3 regions of the Roseibium sp. JB4-4 genome follow, and region 2 is predicted to be linked to each of the others. Evidence: predicted binding sites of a transcription regulator. Region 2 holds the regulator's gene; each other region holds the start of a gene.
The links. The regulator PhoB, encoded in region 2, activates phosphate uptake and scavenging genes when phosphate is short. The targets are predictions, from matches to a motif close to TGTCATNNANCTGTCAT.
Positions count from the first base shown of each region.

Region 1 (4,474 bases), 110 kb from region 2:
TTCGCTTGCGTGAGCGACAGGGGGAACGCGTTGAAGGCGATCCGAGCTCGCACCCCATCTGGCGGGACGAAATTGCAGCCCTGAAGTGTACCGAACGCCTGGTCACGATCGCCCGGGAAACAGGCGCAAAGATCCATGTTCTGCACCTTTCGACAGCGGAGGAAGTGGACTATCTGATCGCGCACAAGGACGTGGCTTCTATCGAGGTAACTCCGCATCATCTGACATTGACGGATGAGGCCTATCATCGCCTCGGTTCACTGGTTCAAATGAACCCGCCGGTGCGCGCACCGCATCATTCGGATCGTCTGTGGTGGGGGCTGCAGCAAGGCATTCTCGATATCCTCGGGTCTGATCATGCGCCGCATTTGCTGGAAGAAAAACAGAAACCTTATCCAGCCTCTCCGTCGGGCATGACAGGTGTTCAGACCCTGGTTCCCATCATGCTCGATCATGTGAACGCCGGTCGACTGAGCCTCGCCCGATTTGTCGACATGACAAGCGCAGGCCCACTTAGATTGTTCCAGACTGCCCGCAAGGGTCGGATCGCGATCGGCTACGATGCGGACTTCACTGTCGTGGACCTGAAGCTCAAGAAAACCATCAGGAACGAATGGATCGCTTCAAAGTGTGGTTGGACACCTTATGACGGTAAGGAAGTAACCGGCTGGCCCATTGGAACCATTGTGCGGGGACAGCGTGTTATGTGGGAAGATGAGCTCACAACACCGTCCCGTGGTGAAGCAGTCGTCTTTCAGGACGGCCTCAGGAAATAGATCGGAAACGCGTGAAGTCCCGCGTCTCAGGTGAGGCAAACCCCACCTCTTAGAGTCAGAGCTGTACAATTTGTGATGTGAATAACAGATCGAGTCCCGATAGTGTGCGACGGATTGGGGGAAAGGGTGAAGGAAACCAATAAGTAACCGTGTTTCCTAACCCGATCTAAAAAGATCTCGGTTAAACACTAGGTCGAGCTTGATAGGTTTTGCGTTGGGGAGCTCTGGGATGTCGTCTTTTAGTCAATATAGCCGCGGAAGGCGGACACGCGCTCTGCTGGGTCTGGCAAGTGCAGCACTTCTGTCAGCTACCGCCGTATCCGGTGCATGGGCACGCGATACTGCAAAGGATGCCGAAAAAGCGGCAACCGAGCCACCGTTGCATATGCTGGTGTCGTTGAACAAGCAGCAGATTCAGGTTTATCGCGGGCTCGATCTGATCGAAACGTCGCCGATTTCTTCGGGGAAGCGTGGGCACAGCACGCCCACGGGTGTTTTTTCGATCCTGGAAAAGCGCCGCAAGCATTTTTCCAATCTTTATGACAATGCGCCAATGCCATTCATGCAGCGTCTGACCTGGTCAGGTATTGCGCTGCATGTGGGAAGGCTGCCCGGTTATCCGGCTTCGCATGGCTGCATTCGAATGCCACGTCCCTTTGCCAAGTCGCTTTACAGCATGACGGACAGAGGCATGCATGTCGTCGTCACCAGGGATCCGGCAAAGCCGCAAAGCGTCCGTCACAGCGTCCTGCCGCAGCCCTTCGTTCCCGAGACCAAGGTTGCAAGTCTGTCCGGCAAGAACATTCAGGCAGACCCCGCCCTGCGGGGCGCTATTCAGCCCGCGAACCTGCAGGCTTCTTTGCCTGTTGCCGAGCTGGAAAATCCGTATTTTGACAAGCCTTTGAGGATGATCATTACACCTCAGAAAACGCCGAGCCGCACGAGAGTACTGCAGCGTCTTCTGAATGAGATGGGCTACGACGCAGGTCCGGTCGATGGTATCTTCGGCCGCAAGACACGGGCTGCTTTGAGCCTTTATCAGGAAGGTGCCGAACTGCCCGTGACCGGCAATGTGACCGATGCGCTTGTGGCAAAGATCTACGCAGAGGCCGGATATGAAAAGCCGCAGAATGCGATGCTTCGCGTACGCCGCAAGTTCCGTGATGTGTATTCAGCGCCTGTAACACTGAAGAACATAGACAAGGATATCGGTACGCACGTCTATACCGCGCTTGATTTTGAAAAGGGCGACCAGACTGTTGACTGGATGGCTGTCTCAGCAGAAGGCGACCGCGGCGGCGACTCAAAAGACTTGCTTGACCGGGTCGTGATGCCGGAAAAGGTCGCGCTCGAGATCTCCAAGATGCTGACGCCAGGGACATCCCTGACCATCACCGACCGGACTTTCAAGCGAAACACGGGCCTGGGCACAGACTTTGTCGTAGTCACCCGCTAGTCGGCTGTCCGATCAGATCCGAAACCGAAGATCCCCGCTCCGGCGGGGATTTTTTATTGCCCGGACAATCGAATAATTCTCCAGGAACGTCACCAAACTGTCGTGTCTCTGCCGTATCGGAAAGCAGGTTCATTTCACAGGCGACTCGGGAGAGGGCAATGGCGAATGGCACGCTATCGGCGTCCAAGAAACGGCTAAAGAACGCGGTTCACCGATCCGGGGTAACCTCTCGCGAGGGAATGCTTGAGCGCCTGTTCACCTTCGCTTTCAAGGGCCTTGTCTATCCTCAGATCTGGGAAGATCCGGACGTGGACATGAAGGCTCTGCGACTGACCCCTGATAGCAGAATGATCACAATCGCTTCGGGTGGCTGTAATGTCATGTCCTACCTGACTGCCAATCCGGCTGAAATCACCGCGGTTGACCTCAACCGCGCTCACGTGGCTCTCGGCCGGTTGAAACTGGCCGCAGCCAAGTATTTCCCGAACTACGAAACGTTCTACCGTTTCTTCGGCGAAGCGGACGAAAAAGCCAACGTGGCGGCATATCGTCGTTTCCTCAAAGACAACCTTGATCCGGAAACCATCGCTTACTGGGAAGGACGCGACCTGGCCAATTGGGGCCGGAAACGCATTACGCTTTTTTCCCGTGATCTCTATCATCACGGTCTCCTCGGATACTGCATCGGCTTGGGTCACCTTGTGGCACGGCTATACGGCATCGACCCCAAGCACATGGTCAAGGCCAAATCGCTTGAGGAGCAACGTTCGTTCTTCGATACGGCGCTGGCGCCCCTCTTTGACAAGCGACTTGTCCGTTGGGCGACCTCGAAAAAAATGTCCCTTTACGGGCTGGGTATTCCACCGGCACAGTATGACGCGCTTGTCTCAGCCAATGCGGAAGGGGACATGTCAGCGGTCCTGCGCCAGAGGCTCGAAAAGCTTGCCTGTGATTTTTCCATGCAGGACAACTATTTTGCCTGGCAGGCATTCGGGCGCGGATATGCATCGGATAAAGATGGGTCCACTGGAGGATCGGGGCCCTTGCCGCCCTATCTGAAACGAGCTCATTTTGAAGAAATTCGCGAACGCGCCGGCAGGGTGAGGGTCCTGAACCGGAACTTCACCGAGCACTTGCAAGGCGTCGATGACGACATGCTGGATGCTTATGTGCTTCTCGATGCACAGGACTGGATGACCGATCATCAATTGAATGCCCTTTGGAGTGAGATCACTCGCACCGCTCGACCTGGGGCCAGGGTCGTGTTCCGCACGGCTGCTGAACCCTCTTTGCTGCCGGGCCGCGTTGCTGATGCGATACTTGATCGTTGGACCTATGAAGAAAGAGAAAGCCTTGAACTCGGTCGGCAGGATCGCTCCTCCATCTATGGCGGGTTCCATCTTTATGTGTTCAACGGGTAGTCAGCTGATCCGGAAATGACAATGAGAGAAGCCGTCGAAACTGCCCGTTTGATGGATGCTGTCTATCGTAACCAGCGCCACTTTTATGATCTGACGCGAAAATACTATCTTCTCGGGCGCGATCAGCTGATCAGCGATCTGCAACCGCCGAGAGGCGGCACGGTATTGGAGCTGGGATGCGGCACGGGTCGGAACCTGGTGACAGCTGCGCGGAGATATCCGGATGCGAGATTCTACGGCCTCGATATTTCCAGAAACATGCTGGAAACCGCAGAGAAGAACATTAAAAGAGCCGGTATCGGCGATCAGGTCCACCTGATTGAAGGCGATGCTGCCGATCCTTTCGCTACGGAAGGTCTGGATATCCCGGCATTCGACAGGATTATTTATTCTTATACGCTGTCGATGATCCCGGTCTGGCGAGAAGCGCTTGCTGCCGGAATCAGGTGTCTCGCGGAAGGCGGGCGAATTCACGTGGTCGATTTCGGTCAACAAGGACGACTTCCAGCCTGGTTCCGGAAAGCCTTGTTCAAGTGGCTGCGGTCATTCCACGTCAGTCCGCGCAGCGAGCTGAAATCGGAACTTGAGGCTCTTGCAGAACGAAAAGGTGCGGGCCTTGAATATCGCCAGCTCTATCGCGGATATGCAGATTATGCAGTAATCACAAGCGCCGAATAGAAAACAATCAATCGATCCTGAATGGCTCTCGCACAGGCCTATTCACATCCGCTGCGTGCCCAGTCTCTAAGTGCCGACTTAAATCCGCCGCCATATGGGTGAGCTTTGTCGGCTGCCTCGGAGTTTTCTTTCAAATAGGTTTG
Region 1 is NZ_CM146333.1:1,971,502-1,975,975, reverse strand. It holds gene ACZ1HV_RS09065 (dihydroorotase) at 1-776, shown strand, start outside; gene ACZ1HV_RS09060 (L,D-transpeptidase family protein) at 1,006-2,232, shown strand; gene ACZ1HV_RS09055 (BtaA family protein) at 2,391-3,653, shown strand; gene ACZ1HV_RS09050 (class I SAM-dependent methyltransferase) at 3,675-4,331, shown strand; gene ACZ1HV_RS09045 (caspase family protein) at 4,370-4,474, opposite strand, start outside.
Region 1: the regulator PhoB is predicted to act here: its motif matches at 2,320-2,336, upstream of ACZ1HV_RS09055 (BtaA family protein).

Region 2 (4,474 bases):
AAATCCAGCCACGTTCGGTGACGGCCTTTATCGGCCCATCAGGTTGTGGCAAGTCGACGTTTCTGCGGACTATCAATCGTATGAACGACACCATCGACATTTGCCGAGTCGAAGGCTCGATCAAGATTGACGGCGAAGACATCTACGATCCCAAGGTCGATCCGGTGCAGTTGCGCGCCAAGGTCGGCATGGTGTTCCAGAAACCGAACCCGTTTCCGAAGTCGATTTATGACAACATCGCCTACGGTCCGCGCATTCATGGTCTGGCAAAAAACAAGTCAGAACTCGATGACATCGTCTCTTCCAGCCTGCAAAAGGCAGGTCTCTGGGAAGAGGTGAAGAACCGGCTGGATGAGCCCGGAACCGGCATGTCCGGCGGTCAGCAGCAGCGTCTATGTATTGCCCGGGCGATTGCCGTCAGTCCTGAAGTGATCCTCATGGACGAGCCGTGTTCGGCTTTGGATCCGATTGCGACCGCGAAGGTGGAAGAGCTGATCGACGAACTGCGCGAGAACTATACGATCGTGATTGTGACGCACTCCATGCAGCAGGCAGCGCGTGTGTCCCAGCGTACGGCGTTCTTCCACCTTGGCATTCTGGTTGAAGAGGGTCCGACACAGGACATCTTCACAAACCCGAAAGACAAGCGTACTCAGGATTATATAACTGGCCGCTTCGGCTAAGAAATTCTTTCGAGATTACTAAAGAGGACAAAGTATGTCTGAACATACAGTCTCTGCCTATGACGAAGAACTGACAGAAATGGCTGGCAAGGTCGCTGAAATGGGCGGCTTGGCCGAAAAGGCTTTCGCCGATGCCGTTTCTGCTCTGGTGTCACGGGACCTGGAATTGGCCAAAACCACCATTGCCCAGGATGAACGGCTTGATACGTTGCATCAGGAAGTGGAAGCAAAGCTGATCGAAATGATCGCGCGCCGTCAGCCCATGGGTCAGGACCTGCGGGAAATTACGGCCGCCACGCGTATCGCCAATGATCTGGAACGCGTTGGCGACCTGGCCAAGAACGTTGCAAAACGCGCCATTGCAATCGACAACAGCCTCGGTTCCAAAAAGCTTGCGATAGGTGTCGAGCACATGACCGAGCTTGCGCTGAACCAGCTGAAGCAGGTCCTGGACGCCTATACCCGCAAGGACCCGGAAGCCGCGAAACGCGTGCAGGAAGCCGATGCGGAAGTGGACGCAATCTATACATCGCTGTTCCGCGAGCTGCTGACCTACATGATGGAAGATCCAAGGGTTATCACGCAGTGTGTCCATCTCCTTTTCTGCGCAAAGAACATTGAACGCATTGGTGATCACGCGACCAACATTGCTGAAAACGTCTTTTACATGGTGACCGGTGACCGGCTGCCGGAAGAACGGACCAAGCTGGACGAAACCACCAGCGTTTCTTAGTCGCCGAACGAACTTGCGGAAAAATGATCCAGCCGGCGCGGCTGCGCCTGCTGCATGACATGGAGCGAGATGTATGCCGAAGGTGCTCATCGTTGAAGACGAAGAACCGCTTAGTCTTCTGTTGAGATACAATCTGGAAGCCGAAGGATACACGGTTGAATCGTGTATTCGTGGCGATGAGGCAGAAATTCGGTTGCGGGAAAGCGTGCCGGACCTTTTGCTGCTCGACTGGATGCTTCCGGGCCTGTCTGGGATCGAGTTGTGTCGGCGCTTGAGAGCCAGGGAAGACACCGAGCGATTGCCCGTCATTATGCTGACGGCGCGCGGTGAAGAGGCAGAGCGTATCAGAGGACTGTCGACAGGGGCGGACGACTATGTGGTCAAACCGTTTTCCGTACCTGAATTGATGGCGCGGGTCCGCGCAATCTTGCGCCGGGCAAGTCCTGAAGTTGTGTCTACAATGCTCCGGTCCGGAGATATCGAACTGGACCGTGAAACGCACAGGGTTCGCAGGAATGCGAAAGAAGTCCACCTTGGGCCGACGGAATTCCGTCTGCTGGAATTTCTCATGACCTCACCCGGACGGGTTTTCTCGCGTGAGCAACTGCTTGACGGTGTTTGGGGGCATGATGTCTATGTCGACGAGCGGACCGTTGATGTTCACGTTGGCCGCCTCCGCAAGGCTCTGAATAAGGGCAAGGCAAGAGACCCGATCCGAACGGTCCGCGGTGCCGGCTATGCATTCAACGATCAGTTTTCGGTGGTTGCATGATGAAGTGACGAATTCCAGGTGCAAAAATCACAACAAAAAAGCCCGCCAATCTGGCGGGCTTTGCATTTTTGCTGCTGCTTGACCGCTATCCTGCGCGGGCGATCACTTTGCGATCACGGCGGCGGTCTGCAACCGGTTGATAGGCGATTTTACAATGGTGCGCGCAGTAGGGAACACCTGCGTCGGATTGGCGGCCGCAGAAGTAAAAGTCATCGGTTGCCGGATCGCCAATCGGCCATTTGCATGTCCGTTCGGTCAGGGTCAGGATCGACGCGCGTTCGGAAATCGGGATCAGCTCTGCGATCGGCTCAAGGTCAGGCTCTGCTTCGACGATGGGTGTTGGTGCAATGTCGGCCTTCAGCGCCGTCGCCCCAATAGTCTGTGGTTGAGGTGTCGGTTTTTTGGGTGCCGAAGTCCCGGCTGCGGGCGCGCTTGTGCGCGGACGACGAGGTTTGCTGCTGGACGAGGAGGACTTTGCGCGACCTGACAATCCAAGTCGGTGTACTTTGCCGATGACGGCGTTCCGGGTTACGCCACCCAGCTCACCCGCAATCTGACTTGCACTCAAGCCATCGCTCCAAAGCTTTTTGAGAAGCTCAACCCGTTCGTCTGTCCAACTCATTGCCGCACCTTTTCATTTGACCGTTTTGCCGGCCATTAACCCCGTGCTTGGCATGCGCAGGCACGCCTGATATGGCATATCTAGTGCCTAAGAATGATTAGCCCCACGAGATCTCGTGTTTGAATATCAAGAGGTTACAATAACGTTAATTTGTCAGGCAACCATTCGCCCAAAACCAATTGGGGATGAAGCGACTTTTCCCCAAGTATGGCGAGACCCTTGAGACTTTTGCTGAATCTGCGCTCAGGGGCTGCAGGTTGCGGCGAAGCGCCATTTCCATTGACAGGCCTTGGGGCCGGGGGTGTATAAGAAAACCGCAGCGTGCCGCCTCTTCGGGGCGGCATGTTGCATTTTGGCCTGACACAGTAACTGTGACATCGTTGCTCCTGTCGGGCGCGAACGTCACCTTCGTGCAGGCGTTCTTAAGGAGACAAAAGAGGTTATGTCCAAGACTGCATTATTCGGTAACTACGCAAGATCGAACCTGTCGTTTGATCATGGGGAAGGTGTCTGGCTTGTTACGAAAGACGGCCGACGATTCCTCGATTGCGGTTCCGGTATTGCTGTCAATTCCATCGGGCATAGCCATCCGCACCTGGTGTCGGCGCTACAGGAGCAGGCCGCAAAACTGTGGCACGTGTCCAACCTTCATCAGATACCGGAGGGTGAGCGCCTTGCGCAGCGCCTTTGCGACGCTTCTTTTGCCGAAAAGGTGCTTTTTGTGAATTCCGGCGCTGAAGCGATGGAAGCCGCCATCAAGTGCGCGCGCAGGTACCATTTCGACAAAGGACAGCCGGAACGCTACCATATCGTCACGTTCGAGGGAGCGTTCCACGGCCGGACACTGGGGACCATCGCCGCGGGCGGCCAAGCCAAATATCTGGAAGGATTTGGCCCGAAGGCACCGGGTTTCGATCAAGTGCCTGCAAACGATCTGGATGCTCTCAAGGAGGCTCTCGGACCGCAGACGGCGGCGATTGCGCTTGAACCTGTCCAGGGTGAGGGCGGTATTCGGGAGATCCCGACGGACTTCCTGCGTGCCGTGCGCCAGCTGTGTGACGATCAAGGTATCTTGTTGATCCTGGACGAAATCCAGACAGGCGTCGGGCGCACGGGCAAATTTTTTGCTCATGAGTGGAGCGGCATTGAGCCGGACATCATGGCTGTTGCCAAAGGCATCGGCGGCGGGTTCCCGATGGGTGCCTGTCTTGCGACCGCGGACTGCGCGGAAGCGCTAGCACCGGGAACGCATGGAACGACTTTCGGCGGCAACCCTCTCGCTATGTCGGTCGGCAACGCTGTCCTGGACGTCGTGCTTGGTGACGGCTTTCTGGAAGATGTCCGACACAAAGGGCTCCATCTCAAGCAGAAGCTTGCGGGCCTCGTGGACAGTCATCCCAAAGTGCTGGATCAGGTGCGAGGCAACGGTCTGATGTTGGGCATACGGTGTGTTGTGCCCGTTGGTGAATATGTGGGTGCCGCGCGCGAAGCGGGCTTGCTGGCGGTGCCTGCGGGCGACAACGTGGTGCGCATCATGCCGCCGCTCACAATTAGCGAAGATGAAATCTCAATTGCCGTAGAGCGCCTTGAAGAGGCCGCGCTGGCGATCGAAGCGAAACTGGTGGAAGGAGCGGCAGAATGACCGCGAACGGAAGCTACCGGAA
Region 2 is NZ_CM146333.1:1,861,206-1,865,679, reverse strand. It holds gene pstB (phosphate ABC transporter ATP-binding protein PstB) at 1-683, shown strand, start outside; gene phoU (phosphate signaling complex protein PhoU) at 718-1,416, shown strand; gene phoB (phosphate regulon transcriptional regulator PhoB) at 1,490-2,188, shown strand; gene ACZ1HV_RS08540 (GcrA family cell cycle regulator) at 2,274-2,810, opposite strand; gene ACZ1HV_RS08535 (aspartate aminotransferase family protein) at 3,253-4,452, shown strand; gene argF (ornithine carbamoyltransferase) at 4,449-4,474, shown strand, end outside.

Region 3 (4,474 bases), 610 kb from region 2:
AGAACGATCGGGCCTTCCGGGATCACCGGGGACTGCCAGATCTGACGCAGTTCGGTCATGTCGACCAGACCGGCGTCGGAAGCCTTGCGCAGAGCGCCGGAGTTGTAACCGTCTTCCCACTCACCGAGGCCGTCGGCCCAGGTCACACCGGCATCGATGTCGCCGTTGGAAACAGCAACGATGGTCTGCTCGTGACCACCGGTAAAGACGACGTCACCAAAGTATTCGCCAGCCTTCATCGGATAGCCTTCCTGCGGAATGGCGATGGAAGGGATCAAATAACCGGAAGTGGAGTTCGGATCACCAAAGCCGAAAACCTTGCCCTTCATGTCTTCGAGCGAATTGATCTCGCTGTCGTTGCGGGCAAAACCGATGGAATAGTAACCGTAGCCGCCGTCAACGTTGACCTTGATGAGAACCGGATCAACAGCTTCCGGATCGGTCAGGTAGACTTTTGCGTAGCTGGAAGCGCCGAGCCAGGCCAGGTCGAGGTTGCCGCCGAGCAGGCCTTCGATAACGCCATTGTAGTCAGCCGGTGCGAACAGCTTGACCGGCACGCCGAGAAGGTCAGCGGTTTTCTGCTCAAGGCACTCATAGGCGCGCAGACGATCAGAGGCGTTTTCGCCACCCAGGATGCCGATACGGAATTCGGTGATTTCTTCAGCACCTGCGACAGATGCATTCAGAGCGATCATGCTGACTGCAGCAAGCGCAGCAACTTTAGCAACGATTTTCATGTGGGACACTCCCCGAGAGTTCTCGATCTTGATGACGTTTAAGGGTGTGCAGCCGGTTCAGACCGCTGCTGCCGCCGGGGTCATCGCTCCAGCGGATTCTTTGTCGCCGGCTTTACCGGCATCGATGGCAGTGGAGGTCGCTGCCTCGTTGAAACTTTCATCCGCGCCGTAGATTTCGCGTGCAACGGTCGTGGTGAGCTCTTCCGGCTTGCCGTCGAACACAATGAAACCGTCACGCATACCGATCACCCGGTCGCAATAGGTGCGTGCTGTGTCGAGCGTGTGCAGATTGCAGAGGACGATCTTGTTGTCGCGTTCATGGATTTCACGCAGCGCATCCATGACAATCTTGGCGTTCATGGGATCAAGCGAGGCAATCGGCTCATCAGCCAGAAACATGTACGGGTCTTGCATGAGCGCTCTGGCGATGGCGACGCGCTGCTGCTGACCACCGGACAGTTCTTCAGCCCGTTTGGTCGCCTCCTGGGCGATGCCCAGACGGTCCAGGGCCGCAAGCGCAGTATTCACATCGCTCGCGCTGAAAACATTGAACAGGCTTTTCAAAGTACCGTGCCCGTTAAGGCGGCCCAGCATTACATTGGTGCAGACATCAAGACGCGGAACCAGATTGAACTGCTGAAACACCATGGCGCAATCACGCTGCCAACGGCGCATCATGCCGCCCCGAAGGCCAAGGATGTCGCGGCCGTCAAACAGAATATGGCCGGACGTTGCCGGGGTCAGCCGGTTTATCATGCGAAGCAAGGTCGATTTCCCCGCACCGGAGCGACCAATGATGCCGACCATTTGCGGCTCATCGATATTAAAGCTGACCTTGTTGACAGCGGTCCGAGACCCGAAGGTCTTGGTAACTTCCTGAAACTGAATCACGCGCCGACCCTGTTGGTTTTGTCCTGTGGTGCCCGGCGCACAAGAGCCACTGGATCATTACAAAGGGATGACAGCTGTTTGACTGTAACGTCAAAGATTTATGACAGATCAATGACATACATGATCGATCAACGCTCAATCACACGCAACTCCCTGAAAACCCGTAATAGGCTCAATCCCTTCGTGCTTTGGCCAGCGCTGGCGGAGAGTGACTGCTTTTTGGGGAAACCGTTTGCTCGGAGCGAAAAATCCCTGAGCAAACATCAGTCCAGTTTTGAAAATCGGCCAGCAGGAAAACAAAAAGGGTCATGGCAATGTCATCAAACCGTCACCAAGACCTGTTGCGCAAAGACTAAACCGGGTCCTCAACCACCCTTGAGCCGATGGAGATAAAATGTCCGCTCCCACCCAGAAACAGTCCCTGAATGAGGCCCCGAACGTTCATCCCGAAGCGAATGTCACCAATTGCGAACTCGGCATATGGACGGAAGTTGGGGCGCGGACAGAAATGCGCGAAAGCCAAATGTATGACTACTCCTACATCGTTCAAGAAGGAGATGTCGTTTGGACAACCATTGGCAAGTTTTGCTCCATTGCACGCCGCGTGCGCATCAATCCCGGCAATCATGCGACCTGGCGTGCTTCACAACATCACTTCACTTATCGCGCGGCAGCTTACGGACTTGGCGAGGACGATGCCGAATTCTTTGAATGGCGAAAGAACGACTGGGTCACCATCGGGCATGATGTTTGGATCGGTCACAATGCCACGGTTCTGGCCGGCGTTCATGTTGGCACCGGTGCCATCATTGCGGCGGGTGCCGTAGTCGCCAAGGATGTGCCCCCTTACACGGTGGTAGGCGGCGTCGCCGCAAAACCGATTAAACGACGTTTTTCGGAGACCCAGGCCGACGCTCTGATGGAAATTGCCTGGTGGGACTGGAACCATGAAACGCTGAAGCAGCGCTTGCCGGATTTCCGAAAGCTGGCAATAGATGCCTTTATTGAAAAATATCGATAGGTCTCTTCGAAAAAAACCATATTGAATGCCTCCCCTGCCGGTGCTTTTGTGAACGGCAAACTGAATTGGAGGCACTTGATGGCGACACGAACTGCGACCTGCCGATGCGGGCAATTGCGCGCCGAATGCGAGGGTGATCCGGTGCGCATCTCGGCTTGCCATTGCCTCGAATGCCAGAAAAGAACAGGCAGCGTGTTCGCTGTTCAGGCCCGCTGGCCTGACGATAGAGTGTTACTTTCGGGAGACTACTCCGAATGGCAGCGGGAATGTGACAGTGAGCATGTGGCGACTTACCGGTTCTGCCCCGAATGTGGTTCCACACTTGCGTTCGTGATTGAAGGCTGGCCCGGCGTCATCGCAATTCCGGTGGGAGCATTTGCAGATCCCGAGTTTCCGTCACCACGCTTTTCGGTTTACGAGCATCGAAAACATGCCTGGGTTACGGTGCCAGGCGACAATGTCGAGCACTCGTCAGACCCTTCGATCGCTTTTACGCAGGGCGAACTCAGAAAATGAGTGAGCTTGACCCCGGTTCAATGCAACACACCCAAACCACAGTTGGCGCCAGCCTCAACCGTATCATCCTCTATGTGCGCGACGTGGATATCAGTGCATGCTTTTATTCATTCTTTTTCGGCTTCAAGGTTGTGAGAACTCCAACGGACCGATTGACCGAACTCGTGCCGGAAAATGGGGGAGCGCACTTGCTGCTTCACCGGGCCGGTAAGGCTCAAAAGCTCGGCCAGGCGTCTGTCAAACTTGTTTTCGAAGTCGAAGACGTGCAGGCCTTTCGCAAAGAGGCCAACAAGAAGGGGTTGAAGTTCGGTCCCGTTCACAAGGCTGACGGCTATTCGTATTCAAACGCCAAAGATCCGGATGGAAACTCCGTTCAAGTATCCAGCCGTGCATACCGGGACCAGAACAAAGGCAAGTAGGCCTCCCTTTTCTGGCCGATAGCCTGTAACCTTTGCCGCATGAAAAACGTTCCGGCCGTTATTCCTTCCAGCTTGGGTTTGTCGCTGCGTCGTTGGCGAGTGCTGAACCGCATCAAACAAGACGTTTTGGCACACGAGCTGGGTGTTTCTCAAAGCCGAATTTCACGATGGGAAAGCGGTAAATCGCACCCAAACCACGAAGACTGCCTCAGGATTACAACGCTTCTGCGCGCTCGAGCGGACAGCGCGGCCGACAATGCGCTTCTGCATTTGGTGTCCCGGTCGAGCGACCCGGTCCACCTTGTCTGCGATCTCACCCACCGGCTTCTGGCCATGTCGCCTGCACGGGAGCGGGAATGGCGCGCGCCCGTCTCGGAGTTTCTCCACCGTCCGCTCTGGCGCTTTGCGACAGATGAAATTCGCGATGTTGAGCACCAACTGGCCGACCTTGGCTGGTTCGAACCGCGCAACGATGACATCATCTATTGGACCGAAGCTGCCGTATTTCCGGAAATGTCCATTCCGGAAAGCAAGATCCGGATTTCTAGGCTTCAGTTGTCAGACGGCAGTTTCGCGCGGCTTGTCAGAGAAGAAACGGCCAGAGCTGCATAAATTATTCAGGCTCTCGTTGGGACCGGTGTACAGCGCTAAACTGTGGGGTATGACCGATCGAACCAACACAGCCAACACAAAATCAAGTCTTGCCCGGATGGATACCGACCGACTGTCGGGTCTTCTGTCATTTCTCCAGGCCGCAGAGCAATTGAAAGACACGTTGCGGTCAGGCACCACGCGAGAGAAACGACCTGAAAGCACAGCGGAACACACCTGGCGGCTCGCACTCATGATACTGATTTTCGAGCGAGAGCTTGAAGGGATCGATTTTCAAA
Region 3 is NZ_CM146333.1:1,249,034-1,253,507, forward strand. It holds gene phnD (phosphonate ABC transporter substrate-binding protein) at 1-737, opposite strand, end outside; gene phnC (phosphonate ABC transporter ATP-binding protein) at 795-1,628, opposite strand; gene ACZ1HV_RS05750 (DapH/DapD/GlmU-related protein) at 2,023-2,649, shown strand; gene ACZ1HV_RS05755 (GFA family protein) at 2,728-3,165, shown strand; gene ACZ1HV_RS05760 (VOC family protein) at 3,162-3,584, shown strand; gene ACZ1HV_RS05765 (helix-turn-helix transcriptional regulator) at 3,624-4,196, shown strand; gene ACZ1HV_RS05770 (HD domain-containing protein) at 4,246-4,474, shown strand, end outside.
Region 3: the regulator PhoB is predicted to act here: its motif matches at 1,944-1,960, upstream of ACZ1HV_RS05750 (DapH/DapD/GlmU-related protein).